2 linked regions of the Ciceribacter thiooxidans genome follow. The protein of the gene in region 2 interacts with the protein of the main gene of each other region in a pairwise test. Links are inferred from orthologs where the notes say so. Each region holds a gene or a part of one and is shown on either strand. Other genes may lie near its edges.

Region 1 (6,963 bases), 1.4 Mb from region 2 along the record:
ACCCTTCTTCAGCTTGCCGAAGAGGATCTCGTTGGCGAGCGGCTTCTTGATGTGCTCTTGAATGACCCGTGCCAGCGGACGGGCCCCCATCTTCTCATCGTAGCCACGAGTGGCGAGCCAGGCGATCGCTTCCGGCGCGAGGTCGAAGGTGACGTTGCGCTCGGAAAGCTGCGCCTCGAGCTGCATGACGAACTTCTGTACCACCTGGTGGATGACCTCGGTCGGTAGCGGGGCGAACTGGATCGTCGCATCGAGGCGGTTGCGGAACTCGGGAGTGAATAGGCGGTTGAGTGCTTCCTCTTCCTCGCCCGTCCGCTTGGACGAACCGAAACCGATCGCCGCCTTCGCGCCCTCCGACGCTCCGGCGTTGGTCGTCATGATCAGGATCACGTTGCGAAAGTCGATCTTCTTGCCATTGTGGTCGGTCAGCGAGCCGTGATCCATCACCTGCAACAGGATGTTGTAGATGTCCGGATGCGCCTTCTCGATCTCGTCGAGCAGGACGACCGAATGCGGGTGCTGGTCGACGCCGTCGGTCAGGAGACCGCCCTGGTCGAAGCCGACATAACCGGGAGGCGCACCGAGCAGCCGCGAGACGGTGTGGCGTTCCATATATTCCGACATATCGAAGCGCAGCAGTTCGACGCCGAGTGAAGCGGCAAGCTGCTTTGCGACTTCGGTCTTGCCCACACCCGTCGGGCCGGAGAAGACATAGCAGCCGATCGGCTTGTTCGGTTCGCGCAGGCCGGCGCGGGCAAGCTTGATCGACGTCGACAGCGCCTCGATCGCCTTGTCCTGGCCGTAGACCACCGAACGGAGCTCCTTCTCGAGATTGGCGAGCACCATCTCGTCGTCCTTGGAGACCGTCTTCGGCGGAATGCGCGCCATCGTCGCGATCGTCGCCTCGATCTCGCGCTCGGTGATCAGCTTGCGTCGCTTGGAAGCGGGCAGCAGCATCTGCGCCGCGCCGGTTTCGTCGATCACATCGATCGCCTTGTCCGGCAGCTTGCGGTCGGAGATGTAGCGCGCCGAAAGCTCGACCGCCGCCTTGATGGCCTCGTTCGTGTAGCGGAGCTTGTGATAGTCCTCGAAATAGGGCTTCAGGCCCTTCATGATCTCGATCGCGTCGTCGATCGAAGGCTCGTTGACGTCGATCTTCTGGAAGCGACGGACGAGCGCCCGGTCCTTCTCGAAGAACTGCCGGTATTCCTTGTAGGTCGTCGACCCGATACAGCGGATCGCACCCGAGGAGAGCGCCGGCTTCAGGAGGTTCGAGGCGTCCATGGCGCCGCCCGATGTCGCACCCGCACCGATGACAGTGTGGATCTCGTCGATAAAGAGCACGGCGCCCGGATACTCCTCGAGTTCCTTGACCACCTGCTTCAAGCGCTCCTCGAAGTCACCGCGGTACCGGGTGCCGGCGAGCAGCGTCCCCATGTCGAGCGAGAAGATCGTCGCATCCTTCAGCGCGTCGGGGACCTTGCCCTCGACGATGCGCTTGGCGAGACCTTCGGCGATCGCCGTCTTGCCGACGCCGGGATCGCCGACATAGAGCGGGTTGTTCTTGGAACGGCGGCAAAGCACCTGGATCGTGCGGTTGACCTCGTCGTTGCGGCCGATCAGCGGGTCGATCCGACCGGCGCGGGCCTTCTCGTTGAGGTTGACGCAGTAGGCCTTGAGGGCTTCCTGTTTGCCCTTGGAGGCGCCCTCTTCCTGGTCGCGCGCCTGCTTGGCCTCAGCTTCTCCCTCCTCGGCACCACGCGGCGGGCGAACCTGCGACGCGCCCGGACGCTTGCCGATGCCGTGGGAAATGTAGTTGACCGCGTCGTAGCGGGTCATTTCCTGCTCCTGCAGGAAATAGGCCGCGTGGCTCTCGCGCTCGGCGAAAATCGCAACCAGCACGTTGGCGCCGGTCACCTCTTCGCGGCCGGAGGACTGCACATGAATGACCGCGCGCTGGATGACACGCTGAAAGCCGGAGGTCGGCTTGGAATCCTCGTCATAACCCGTCACCAGGTTCGACAATTCGTTGTCGACATAGTCGCTTACAGTCTTACGAAGCACATCGAGGTTGACGTTGCACGCCCCCATCACGGCCGCCGCATCAGCATCGTCGATCAGCGCGAGCAGAAGGTGTTCGAGCGTGGCATATTCGTGATGCCGCTCGTTCGCGTAGGTCAGTGCCTGGTGCAGCGCCTTCTCGAGGCTCGGAGAAAATGTTGGCACGTCAAATCCTCACTTCTTTTCCATCACACATTGCAGCGGGTGCTCGTGCTGCCGGGCGAAATCCATCACCTGGCTGACCTTGGTTTCGGCAACCTCGTAGGTGAAGATGCCGCACTCCCCGACGCCATGATTGTGAACATGCAACATGATGCGCGTGGCCGCCTCCCTGTCCTTCTGGAAGAAGCGCTCCAGGATGTGGATCACGAATTCCATCGGGGTGTAGTCGTCGTTGAGCAGCAGCACGCGATACAGATTCGGCTTTTTGGTCTTCGGCTTCGTGCGCGTGATGACGGACGTGCCGCGACCCGCGTTGTCCCCGTCACCTTTCTGCTGCATGAAGACCGGCGTGGCGATCATGTTCTTCCATTCTCCAGTGGTTCGCCGGACGGCTGGCGCCGAAGCGAACACTTAGCACATTAAGGTAGTTCGTAATTTGGTGATTTTAAGCCCCCCGCAAAGGAGTGCAAACACATTTGCGTCGTAACGGCCGCGACCGCAGAGAAAAGCGGGGACAGCACAAGGGAGAACGCACAAGGCCGGCCACGGGTCCCGTGGCCGGCCTTGGTTTATTCGGATGCGCGATGGCGCGTAGGTTTGCCTCAGGCGGCCGTCGCGGCCGGGACACCGGCGGACTTCGACGCCTTCGCGGCCGGCGTCTCGTACGGCTTGTAGGCACTCTTGGCCAGGTCTGCGTACATTTCCGTCAGCTTCGTCGCCTCGGAAACGAAGCCCTCGTAGGCGCCCTTGACGAAATTCGTCTGCAGTTCGAGCGCACCTTCGACGCTCTTCACGCCTGTCAGGCTTTCCATATGCGCAACCGCATCCTGGAACGACTTCTTCGAATACTCGGTGGCTTCCGTCGCGATGGCCTGGAAGCCCTTCGCGATCTCTGCATAGTTCTTCAGCATCGCGTCCATGGCTTCCTTGCCCTTCGTGTTCGCATCATCGAAATTAAACATACGGCAGTGTCCCTTCTGCTTCATTTCGCTGCTGACCCACATAGCACATGCACAATTTTTGTCAATTGTTTTCCGCGATGCAATATCCCGCATTGGTTGTATACACCGGTAAAACAAAAGGCCGCCCGAGATGCGGAACGGCCCTTTTTGCTGATAAGGCAGACATATATCAGTAAATCTGCAACTTCAGGCTTAGAGATCGACGTCGAGGATCGCCATCGAGAAATTGTAGGAGAGATCGCCGTCCTCGTCGTCGCGGAAGACGACGCCGAGAAACTCGTCACCGAGATAGACTTCCGCGGAGTCGTCCTTGCGGGGACGAGCCTTGACCACGATGGCCGGGTTGAACGTCCGCTTGAAATAGGCGTCGAGCTTCTTGATTTCGTCGGGCTTCACTACAGTTCTCCATGGGGCGATTCAAGTTCGGGGCGCTTGTCGCACGGCCGCTCGGATGATGTAAAGACGCGGCTGCGGACAAATGACCACCGACCGGATCCCCTCGTCCGCCGTTATCGGCGCGGTTCTTCTGGTTCACGCCTCCGAGGCGAGTATCTGGTCCATCGAACGGGCCGGCTCGGCGCAGCCCGCCTCGCCCACGACCCGGGCCGGAACGCCGGCCACGGTCGAGCCCTTCGGAACCGGCTTCAAGACCACGGAGCCGGCAGCGACACGCGAGCAGCAACCGACCTCGATATTGCCGAGCACCTTCGCGCCCGCGCCGATCAGCACGCCGTCGCCGATCTTCGGGTGACGGTCGCTTCCCTCCTTGCCCGTACCGCCGAGGGTGACGCCGTGCAGGATCGAGACATTGTCGCCGATCCGCGCCGTCTCGCCGACAACGAGGCCCGTGGCATGGTCGAGGAATATCCCCTTGCCGATCCGTGCCGCCGGGTTGATATCCGTCTGGAAGACGCTGGAAGAGCGGCTCTGCAGATAGAGCGCGAAATCGCGCCGTCCGCGGTTCCAGAGCCAGTGTGCGAGGCGGTGGGTCTGGATTGCATGGAATCCCTTGAAATACAGGACCGGCTCCATGAAACGCGTGCAGGCAGGGTCACGGTCGTAGACCGCCTGGATGTCGACGCGCATGATCTGGCCCCATTCCGGCCAGTCCCTCACCATTTCCTCGAACGTCTGCCGCAGCAGGATCGCCTGAAGGTCCGCATGATCGAGCCGTTCGCAGATCCGGTAGATGACGCAGTCTTCAAGCGAGCGATGGTTGAGGACAGTCGAATAGAGAAAGGCGGCCAGGAGCGGATCATGCTCGGCTGCCGTGCGGGCCTCGTGGCGAAGCGAATCCCAGATGGGGTCCATCGACTTGATATGTTCGCCGTGGAGGACTTCTGTCTTTGCGGCCATTGCCGGTCTCCTCTGTTCCATCGCCTGTATATTATATAGGCTAACGCCGACGCAAACCAGATGGGCAGGACCGATGAAGCAAATCCGTGATTTCGCTGCAGGAAGAATTCGCGCCGAAAGCCGCGAAGGCATCGGCTTCCTGACCATCGACAATCCGGAGCGCAAGAACGCCATCACCGCGGCCATGTGGCGGGCGATCCCGGACGCCATTCACTGGCTGTGCGGTGAGGCCGGCGCGCGCGCGATCGTGCTGTCGGGTGCAGGCGAACACGATTTCAGCGCGGGCGCCGATATTTCCGAGTTCCCCGTCGTACGCAACGACACCGCGACCGCACGGCTTTATGAGGCCGACAACAGTGCAGCCTTCGCCGCTGTCAGGGAAGCGCGTGTGCCCGTCATCGCCGCGATCCGCGGCATCTGCTACGGCGGCGGCTTCGGACTTGCGGCGGCGTGCGACATCAGGATCGCCGACGAGACGGCGGCCTTTGCGGTGCCGGCCGCGCGCCTCGGCCTCGCCTATCCGGCCGACGCCGTTCAGGACTTTGCGCGATCGCTCGGCGATCAGATGGCGCGCAAGGTGCTCTATACCGGGCGCGCAATGCGCACCGCCGAACTGCTCGCCTGCGGCTTCCTGCTCGACGTCACGGCGCCGGAGACGCTGAGCGACAGGGTTTTCGCGCTCGCCGAGATGATCGCCTCCAATGCCCCGCTTTCGGTGCAGGCGTCGAAGCTCGCCCTGAGAGCCGTCGCTGAAGTCGATGACGACCTTCTGCGCGAAGCGGAGGTTGTCGGAGCCTCGACCTTCGACAGCGCCGACTATGCCGAGGGCCGGCGCGCCTTCTCGGAAAAGCGTAAACCGGTGTTCACCGGTGAGTAGACGAGGCGACGGTCACTGGCGACCGATCTCGCGATAGAAATCAAGCACGGCCTTCTTGAAGACCTTGTCACCGACCGCAAGCATATGGTCGCGGTTCGGAATATCGACCGCCCTCGCGTCCGGCATCAGCGCCGCCAGTTCCTCCGGAGAACCGGCGATGTCGTCCCTGGTGCCGACGGCGATCAAGGTCGGGACATCGACGCGCGCGATATCGGCGCGATCGACGAGCACGCGGGACTCCTGGATGCAGGCGGCGAGCGCAATGCGATCACTGCGGGTCTGTTCGGCAAAGGCCCGGAACATTCGTCCCCTCTCATGGGTCACGTCGGAAATCGACGGCGCCAGCAACGCCTCGGCGATCGGATCCCAGTCGCCGACGCCATCGCAGAGCCCGATGCCGAGCCCGCCGAAGACCAGCGAACGCACGCGGTGGGGATGCTCGAGCGCCATGAAGGCGGAAATCCTGGCCCCCATCGAATAGCCCATCACGTCGGCATCGGGCAGGCCGAGATGGGTCAGCAATGCGGCGGCATCCGCCGCCATCCGCGACGGATGATAGGCCTCCGGCTCATGCGGCCGATCGCTGGCTCCATGGCCGCGATTGTCGATTGCGATGACGCGGTAGCCGGCCTCCCCCAGCGTCTTCAGCCAGCCCGGATGAACCCAGTTCACCGTCGCCGTCGAGGCAAACCCGTGGATCAGCAGGATCGGCGGGCCGGACGGATCGCCGGCATCGAAATAGGCGAGCTGCAAGCCGTCGTGATAGAAAAGGGAGAATGCCGGCGCATTCAGGTTCATCGCTTCGATCCATGTCTTATTCGGGGCGTGACGGCGCGCACCTTAGTGAAACGTGCCCGCGCATCAAAGGCGCATTGCTCTCTTTTCTGTGGGTTTGGCGCGTGTTTGTCTCTACACATTCGCGGCGAAGGAGGATAATGTCCGCCGCAAAGCAAAAAGGCATTCGGAGAGACATATGGCCGGGCACACCATTCCCCACTTCCAGAACGACGGCGGACACCGCATGATCGAGATCGGCGTGAAGGAGTTCATGTGCACGGGCGCTTCCGCTCCCTTCGATCACCCGCACATCTTCATCGACATGGGCGACGACAACGAAAAGGTCTGCTCCTACTGCTCGACCCTCTATCGCTATAACCCGTCGCTGAAGGCCGAACAGACCGACCCCGCCGGTTGCGTCTATCACGTCAAGGCGGCCTGACGCCCCCCGCATTCCACGATCGGCAAGGCCATGTCCACCAACGTCGTCGCCATCATCGGAGCCGGGATGGCGGGGCTTACGGCTGCCCTGTCGCTGGCGCGACACGGGATCCGTAGCGAAATCCTCGAACAGGCACCACAGCTCGGCGAGGTCGGAGCCGGCCTGCAGATTTCGCCCAATGCCTCGCGAATCCTTCGCGAACTCGGCGTCCTCGGCGAGATCGAGAAGCGGTGGTGCGAGCCGCAAGAAATCCGGTTGAAATCCGGCGTGACACTTGGGGCACTGGCCGCCGTCCCGGTCGGCGCCTTCGCACGGGAGCGCTGGGG
Region 2 (7,212 bases):
TCATGATCTGAACCCGATATCACACAATATCGGAATAATGTAGCATAATCTCCTGATGGTCGGTCCTCCCGGTTCCGGAAAGTCCATGCTCGCCTCGCGTCTGCCGTCGATCCTGCCCGCACTCTCGGCGCCCGAGCTTCTCGAAGTCTCGATGATCCACTCGATCGCCGGGCAATTGTCCGGCGGCAAGCTCTCGGACCGCCGACCGTTTCGCACGCCCCACCATTCCGCGACGATGGCGGCCCTCGTCGGCGGCGGGTTGCGGGCAAAGCCGGGCGAGGCCTCGCTCGCCCACAAGGGCGTTCTTTTTCTCGATGAACTGCCGGAGTTTGCACCGCAAGTGCTCGATGCGCTACGGCAGCCGCTCGAAACGGGCGAGTGTGTGATCGCCCGCGCCAACCATAGGGTCACCTATCCCGCCGATTTCCAGCTGATTGCAGCCATGAATCCCTGCCGCTGCGGACTGGCGGGTGAGCCCGGACACACCTGCGCAAGGGGGCCGCGCTGCCTCACCGAGTATCAGGGGCGCATTTCAGGTCCGCTAATGGACCGGATCGATATCCGGATCGACGTTCCGGCGGTTGCTGCAACCGATCTCATCCGTCCGATGGCAGCCGAGCCGAGTGTCGAGGTCGCCCGACGCGTCCGACGGGCACGGGACTGGCAGCGAGAGCGTTTCGCAGCAGCCGGAATACCAGGAGTCGCAACGAATGCCGGCTGTTCCACGGCCTTGATCGAAGTCCTCGCCGAGCCGGACCCTTCCGGGTTGCAACTCCTGCGTGACGCGGCCGAGAAGTTCCGCTTCTCGGCTCGCGGTTATCATCGGGTTCTGAAGGTCGCTCGCACGCTCGCTGATCTCGACGGTGCCGATCGGCTGGGCCGAATCCACGTCGCCGAGGCAATCTCCTATCGCATACCTTCCGAGCGGTTGTCGGCGGTGGCGTAGACAGTCAAAATCTCGGCCGCACGAAGGGAGACCGAGATCGGTGGCAGATGACTGGTGACAGCGCTTCCCTCAGCCTCCGAGCCCCTCGAACAGTGCCGTCGAGAGATAGCGCTCAGCAAAGGAGGGGATCACGACGACGATCGTCTTTCCGGCGTTTTCCTCGCGTTGGCCGATCTTGATTGCTGCCGCGAGCGCCGCGCCGGAGGAGATGCCGACCGGAACGCCTTCGAGGCGAGCGGTCAGCCGTGCGTTCTCGAATGCCTCATCGTTCGTGACGGTGACGACCTCGTCGTAGACCGTCGTGTCGAGGACTTTCGGGGCGAAGCCCGCACCGATTCCCTGGATCTTGTGGGGCCCGGGATTTCCGCCGGAAAGCACTGGGCTGTCGGTAGGCTCGACCGCAACGACTTTCACCGACGGCTTGCGGGCCTTCAGCACCTGGCCGACGCCGGTAATGGTGCCGCCCGTCCCGATGCCCGAGACGAAGATGTCGACGGCACCGGCGGTGTCGTTCCAGACCTCCTCGGCTGTCGTCTTGCGGTGAATCTCAGGATTGGCCGGATTTTCGAACTGCTGCGGGATGACGGCGTCGGGCAGCTCGGAAACGAGTTCCTCTGCCTTGGCGATTGCCCCCTTCATGCCTTTCGGTCCCTCGGTCAGCACCAGTTCGGCACCGAGCAGTGCCAGCATCTTGCGGCGCTCGATCGACATGGTTTCCGGCATGGTGAGGATCAGCCGGTAACCTTTGGCGGCGGCTGCAAAGGCAAGCGCAATGCCGGTGTTACCGGAGGTGGGTTCGACCAGCACCGTCTTGCCGGGAGTGATCTTGCCCTGTTGTTCGAGCGACTCGATCATGGCGAGACCGATGCGATCCTTGACCGAGGCGAGGGGATTAAAGAATTCGAGCTTGGCGAGCAGGTTCGCCTTTACGCCCTTTTCCTTCGCCAGCTTGTCGAGCCGGACGATCGGCGTGTCGCCGATGGTTTCGAGAATGGAGCTGTAAACACGGCCGCGGCCGGGTTTCTTCGTGTCGGACATAGTGCTCTCCCTCAAGACTGGTCGTTGTGAGCGCACAATAGGATCAAAGTCCGTACCCGGCTAGAACCCTTTACCTACGGCAGGCCGTCCGGGGAGAAAAAACACGCCTGTCGGGCGGAGGTCCCAAATATTTATTTCAGGCGGCTCGAACGGCGATATAGGCGGCGGTGCTCGCCAGAATGCTGCCGGCCATGCGGTTCAGGAGTTTGAGCGCAGAAGGCTGCTTGAGCAGCGTTCGCGCCCGAGCAGCGAGCACGATGTAGGGGATGAGCACGGCTATCAGAACAACGAAGGTGATTCCGGCGAGCGCGGCATAGTCCGTCGGCCCAATCGCCTCGAGCGGGATCAGCGTCGGCACAAGGGCGACGTAGAAAAGCATGGTCTTCGGATTGCCGAGCGTGACGAAGAGGCCGGAGAGGAAGGAAGAGCCAAGGCCGCCGCCCTTGCGCGCCTGAACTTCCTGCGGCAGCAGGCCGGCCGTCCAGAGCTTGTAGGCAATGTAGCCGAGATAGACGGCGCCGGCATATTTGATGACGAGGAAGGGTGTCACGAACGTCTGGGCGAGATAGGAGAGCCCGAGGACAACCGCGGTCAGGTAGCAGAGATCGCCGAGGATCAGTCCCAGCCCCATGAAGAAGGTTGGTCGGAAACCTGAGCCGAGGGCTCGCGCCACGATCGCCGTCATCCCGGGACCGGGAATGGCTGCAGCGATGAAAAGTGCACCGGCATAGGCAAGCAGCGTAGTAAAGGTCATGACGGGGTCCGCGATCGATGGACGAATGCGTGACGGCTAACCCAGAGACGCCAAACTTGCAATGGTGACACGATCGTTGTTGCCGGTCCCGTTGCCTTCTGCTTTCCACTTCTGGAGCCCTTCAATCAAGAGACCCGTCATGCCGTCCACCGCCTCGCTTCTCGCCTTCGGCCTCATCTGCCTCGGAATGGTGCTGACCCCAGGGCCGAACATGATCTACCTCGTGTCGCGGTCGATCTGCCAGGGATCCGCGGCGGGCCTGGTCTCGCTTGGTGGCGTGGCCCTCGGCTTCGTCGTCTATATGCTGTCGGCTGCCCTCGGCATCACCGTACTGGTGCTTGCGGTACCTTATGCTTATGATGCACTGCGGCTTGCTGGGGCCGCCTATCTCGCCTGGCTGGCGTGGCAGGCATTGCGACCGGGCGGGCGCTCGCCCTTCCAGGTCCGCGAACTGCCGAAGGACTCGCCCCGGCGCCTGTTCACGATGGGTTTCGTCACGAGCCTGCTCAACCCGAAAGTTGCGGTGTTGTACCTGTCGCTGCTGCCGCAGTTCATCGATCCGTCCGCCGGCAGCGTGTTTGTTCAGTCGGTGGTTCTCGGTTTCACCCAGATCACGATCAGTGTCACCGTCAATGCCATGATCGCGGTCAGCGCAGGCGCAATCGCGCTCTTTCTCGCCGGGAGGCCCTTGTGGGTGGTCGTGCAGCGGTGGCTGATGGGAACGGTTCTCGCGGGGCTTGCAGTGCGGATGGCAATGGAAGCCCAACGCTGAAGGTCAGAATATCGGCCGCATGAAGCTCCGCTCATAACTGAGGATGCAACGGGTCTCCTCCGCATAGGCGAAAGCCGACTGGCATTCCGCGTCGTCGGCCATCTTCTGTCGGTACCTCTCGTAGTCGGCCAGCGACGGAAAGCTGAACAGCGCCAGCGCGATGTTGTTTGCGCCCTCGTGTGGCAGGAAGTAGCCGTGGTGCGTGCCGCCGAGCCGGTTCACCAGTGGTATCCAGAGCCGCGCGTAGTGCTCGAATTCCTTCGCCTTGTACGGATCGATCACGTAGCGGAGATAGCAGGTTATCATCGTTGCGGCGCCTTTCTCTTCGGCAGGAGAAGCGCTTTCGGCGCCAGATTAAGCGTGGTCGCGATGGCCGCGAAGAGGATTGCTGCCCCGCCGAGCGCTTGCACGGGCGTCAGTACATGTCCGAAGGCATACATGTCCACGATCACCGCCACGACGGGATAGAGGAAGGACAGCGTGCCGGTCAGCACCACCGGCAGCTTCTGGATTGCCGAATAGAGGAACGCATACATGATCCCGGTGTGAACGATGCCGAGGGCTGCCACCATCGCCCAGTTTTGCGGTGCGGTGGGAAGGTCGTGCCAGTCGGCAAGTGGTGCCAGCAGGACCACGCCTGTGCCGACCTGGATCAGTGCGATCAGATAGGGGGAGGTGCCCTTGAGCGATTTCGTTACGAAGGCCGCCACGGCGTAGCAGAAGGCCGCGGCGACCGCGAGCAGGATGCCCAGCAGATAGCTGCCCTGCGCGTTCTCTTCCGTCGCCGGTCCCGAAAGGGTCATCGCCAGCATACCGGCAAAGGCAAGCCCCAGCCAGACGAGCTTGTTGGTGGAGACCTTTTCGCCGAGGAAGAGCACGCCGAGACCGACAAGCATGAATGGCTGAACGTTGTAGATGATCGTCGCTGCCGAGATGGATGCGAGCGGATAGGCGGAGAAGAGGGCGAGCCAGTTGAGAACGAGTGCGACACCACCGATCATCGCCAGAAACAGAGTGCGTCCGCGAACAACGGCGAGGACGCCGGCGCGATATGCGAGCAATGCCAGAACCGGGGCGCCGATCAGGCATCTCAGGAAGACGACGTTTGCGGGCGATTGCCCGGACTGCAGGACAAACCAGCCGATCGTGCCGGACAGCACCATGGCGACGGTCATATCGAGAATTCCGCTCTTGATTATGGGTGACATGGCAACCTCCTTGGGATGGTTGCAGCCTAGCAAAGGAAGCGGCATAATTGCTTCACCAGAATGAGGTGAATTACCTGAAACTCGGAACAAAGTTAGGTGAATACCCCATGAACGTGAATTTTATTCAGCCTCTCGATCTCGTCGACCGGAAGATTGTTGAAGCGCTTGTCGGAGATGCGCGTCTTCCGCTCAAGGAGCTAGCTGCTCGCGCAGGGCTTTCCTCGCCAGCTTGCTCGGAACGGCTGCGACGGCTCGAAGAGCGTGGCGTGCTGATCGGGTACGGCGCGGATGTGGAACTGGAAGCGCTCGGCTACCCCCTGCAGGCGATTGTCCGTGTCCGGCCGCTGCCGGGCATGCTGCACGTGGTCGAAAAGCTGATCCAGGAGACGCCGGAAATCACCGAAGCCGACAAGGTGACGGGTGACGACTGCTTCATCTGCCGCATGGCCCTGCGCAGCATGACCGATCTCGATCGTATACTTGACCGGATCGCGGAACGTGCCCAGACGAACACGGCCATGATCAAGTCCACGACCGTCAAGCGCCGTCTGCCGCCGGTCGTCTAGACGCCGGTCGAGCCGAAACCGCCTGCACCGCGCGTGGTCGTGGAGGTCTCCGCGACTTCGGTGACGAGCGCCTGAGTGACCGGTGCAATCACCATCTGGGCGATTCGCATGCCACGGGCGATCTCGAAAGCCTCGTCGCCGAGATTGACGAGAAGCACCTTCACCTCACCGCGATAGTCGCTATCGATGGTACCCGGCGTGTTGAGGCAAGTGACGCCGTGCTTGAAGGCAAGCCCCGACCGTGGACGTATCTGCGCCTCGAAGCCTTCGGGGATTTCCATGATGAAGCCGGTCGGCACCAGCGCCCGCTGGCCGGGCACGAGCGTCATAGGCGCGCCCTCGGTCACGGCCGCGCGCAAGTCCATGCCGGCGGCCCCCGCCGTCTCGTAGCAGGGCAGTGGAATGCCCTCTCCGTGGACTAGGCGGAGAAGCTTGAGGATCGGCCGAATGTCGTTGTGGATGTTCATGCCTCCATTACTTTGCGCGCGATCTCCCGAGGTCAATTGCAATGCCGGCCTTTAATCGCTAGATACGCGGCAATTCACAGGATTCACATTCATGGCTGAAACACTTGCAGAGGCGGTATCCCGCCGCCGCACCTTCGCGATTATTGCGCACCCGGACGCGGGTAAGACAACGCTCACCGAAAAGCTGCTGCTGTTCGGCGGGGCGATCCAGCTCGCTGGCGAGGTGAAGGCGAAGAAGGACCGCATCCAGACGCGTTCCGACTGGATGAAGATCGAGCGCGAGCGCGGCATCTCGGTCGTCACCTCGGTGATGACCTTTGAATACGACGGCAAGGTCTTCAACATCCTCGATACACCCGGTCACGAAGACTTCGCCGACGACACGTATCGCACGCTGACGGCAGTGGACGCCGCGGTGATGGTGATCGATGCCGCCAAGGGTATCGAGCCGCGAACGCTGAAGCTCTTCGAAGTCTGCCGCATGCGCGACATTCCGATCATCACGTTCGTCAACAAGATGGACCGTGAAAGCCGCGATCCCTTCGAAATCCTCGATGAGGTGGAGGAGAAGCTCGCTCTCGACACCGCACCGGTCACCTGGCCGGTCGGCCGCTCGAAGACCTTCTGCGGCTCCTACAATCTGGCGGACAATACCTTCCGCGGTTCCGACACCCAGGTCGAGCCCTTGAAGGTCAACGGTCCGCAGAGCATTGCCGAGCACCTGCCGGAAAACGAACGTCAGACCTTCATCGAAGAGCTCGCGCTTGCCCAGGAGGCCTGCCGGCCGTTCGACCGCAAGGCCTTTCTCGAAGGCCACCTGACGCCGGTCTTCTTCGGCTCGGCGCTGCGCAATTTCGGTGTGCGCGATCTCATCAACGCGCTCGGCGCGTTCGCACCGCCGCCGCGCGACCAGGTGGCTGACATCCGTACGGTACACGCCGCCGAAGATCGGATGACGGCCTTCGTCTTCAAGATTCAGGCCAACATGGATCCGAACCATCGCGACCGCATCGCCTTTGCCCGCATCTGCTCGGGCAAGCTTGAGCGCGGGATGAAGGCGCGGCTGTCGCGCACCGGCAAGCAGATGGGTCTCACCGCGCCCCAGTTCTTCTTCGCCTCCCAGCGGCAGCTCGCCGACACCGCCTATGCAGGCGATGTCGTCGGCATTCCGAACCACGGCACGCTACGGATCGGCGACACGCTGACCGAAGGGGAATCTCTGGTCTTCCAGGGCGTGCCGAACTTCTCGCCGGAAATCCTCCGCCGCGTACGGCTCGAGGACGCGATGAAGGCGAAGAAGCTGAAGGAGGCTCTCCAGCAGATGGCGGAAGAGGGTGTTGTGCAGCTCTTCCAGCCGGAAGACGGCTCGCCGGCGATCGTCGGCGTCGTCGGCGCGCTGCAGCTCGACGTCCTCAAGGAGCGACTTTCGGCGGAATACGGCCTGCCGGTTTCCTTCGACAT

The links.
Region 1: the proteins of cysK (region 2) and cysE interact in binary tests that used the Escherichia coli proteins (3 or more experiments, as listed by UniProt). The link is inferred for Ciceribacter thiooxidans from one-to-one orthologs.

The regions. Positions count from the first base shown.
Region 1 is NZ_CP059896.1:1,771,867-1,778,829, forward strand. Bases 2,630-5,359 are described here. They hold cysE (serine O-acetyltransferase), read right to left. Parts: upstream 4,542-5,359; coding sequence 3,717-4,541; downstream 2,630-3,716. Other genes in these bases: H4I97_RS08425 (phasin family protein), read right to left, coding at 2,826-3,185; H4I97_RS08430 (DUF3126 family protein), read right to left, coding at 3,378-3,581; H4I97_RS08440 (enoyl-CoA hydratase-related protein), read left to right, coding at 4,615-5,359. In the rest of the region: ATP-dependent Clp protease ATP-binding subunit ClpA, read right to left, coding at 1-2,226; ATP-dependent Clp protease adapter ClpS, read right to left, coding at 2,236-2,583; more of H4I97_RS08440, read left to right, coding at 5,360-5,418; H4I97_RS08445 (alpha/beta fold hydrolase), read right to left, coding at 5,431-6,216; H4I97_RS08450 (zinc-finger domain-containing protein), read left to right, coding at 6,392-6,637; H4I97_RS08455 (FAD-dependent monooxygenase), read left to right, coding at 6,668-6,963.
Region 2 is NZ_CP059896.1:3,195,974-3,203,185, reverse strand. What follows is about bases 1-2,979. They hold cysK (cysteine synthase A), read right to left. Parts: upstream 1,985-2,979; coding sequence 1,016-1,984; downstream 1-1,015. Other genes in these bases: H4I97_RS15755 (LysE family translocator), read left to right, coding at 2,878-2,979; H4I97_RS15760 (LysE family translocator), read right to left, coding at 2,121-2,738; H4I97_RS15775 (recombinase family protein), read right to left, coding at 1-4. In the rest of the region: more of H4I97_RS15755, read left to right, coding at 2,980-3,510; H4I97_RS15750 (NIPSNAP family protein), read right to left, coding at 3,514-3,816; H4I97_RS15745 (DMT family transporter), read right to left, coding at 3,813-4,718; H4I97_RS15740 (Lrp/AsnC family transcriptional regulator), read left to right, coding at 4,826-5,284; dut (dUTP diphosphatase), read right to left, coding at 5,281-5,751; H4I97_RS15730 (peptide chain release factor 3), read left to right, coding at 5,843-7,212.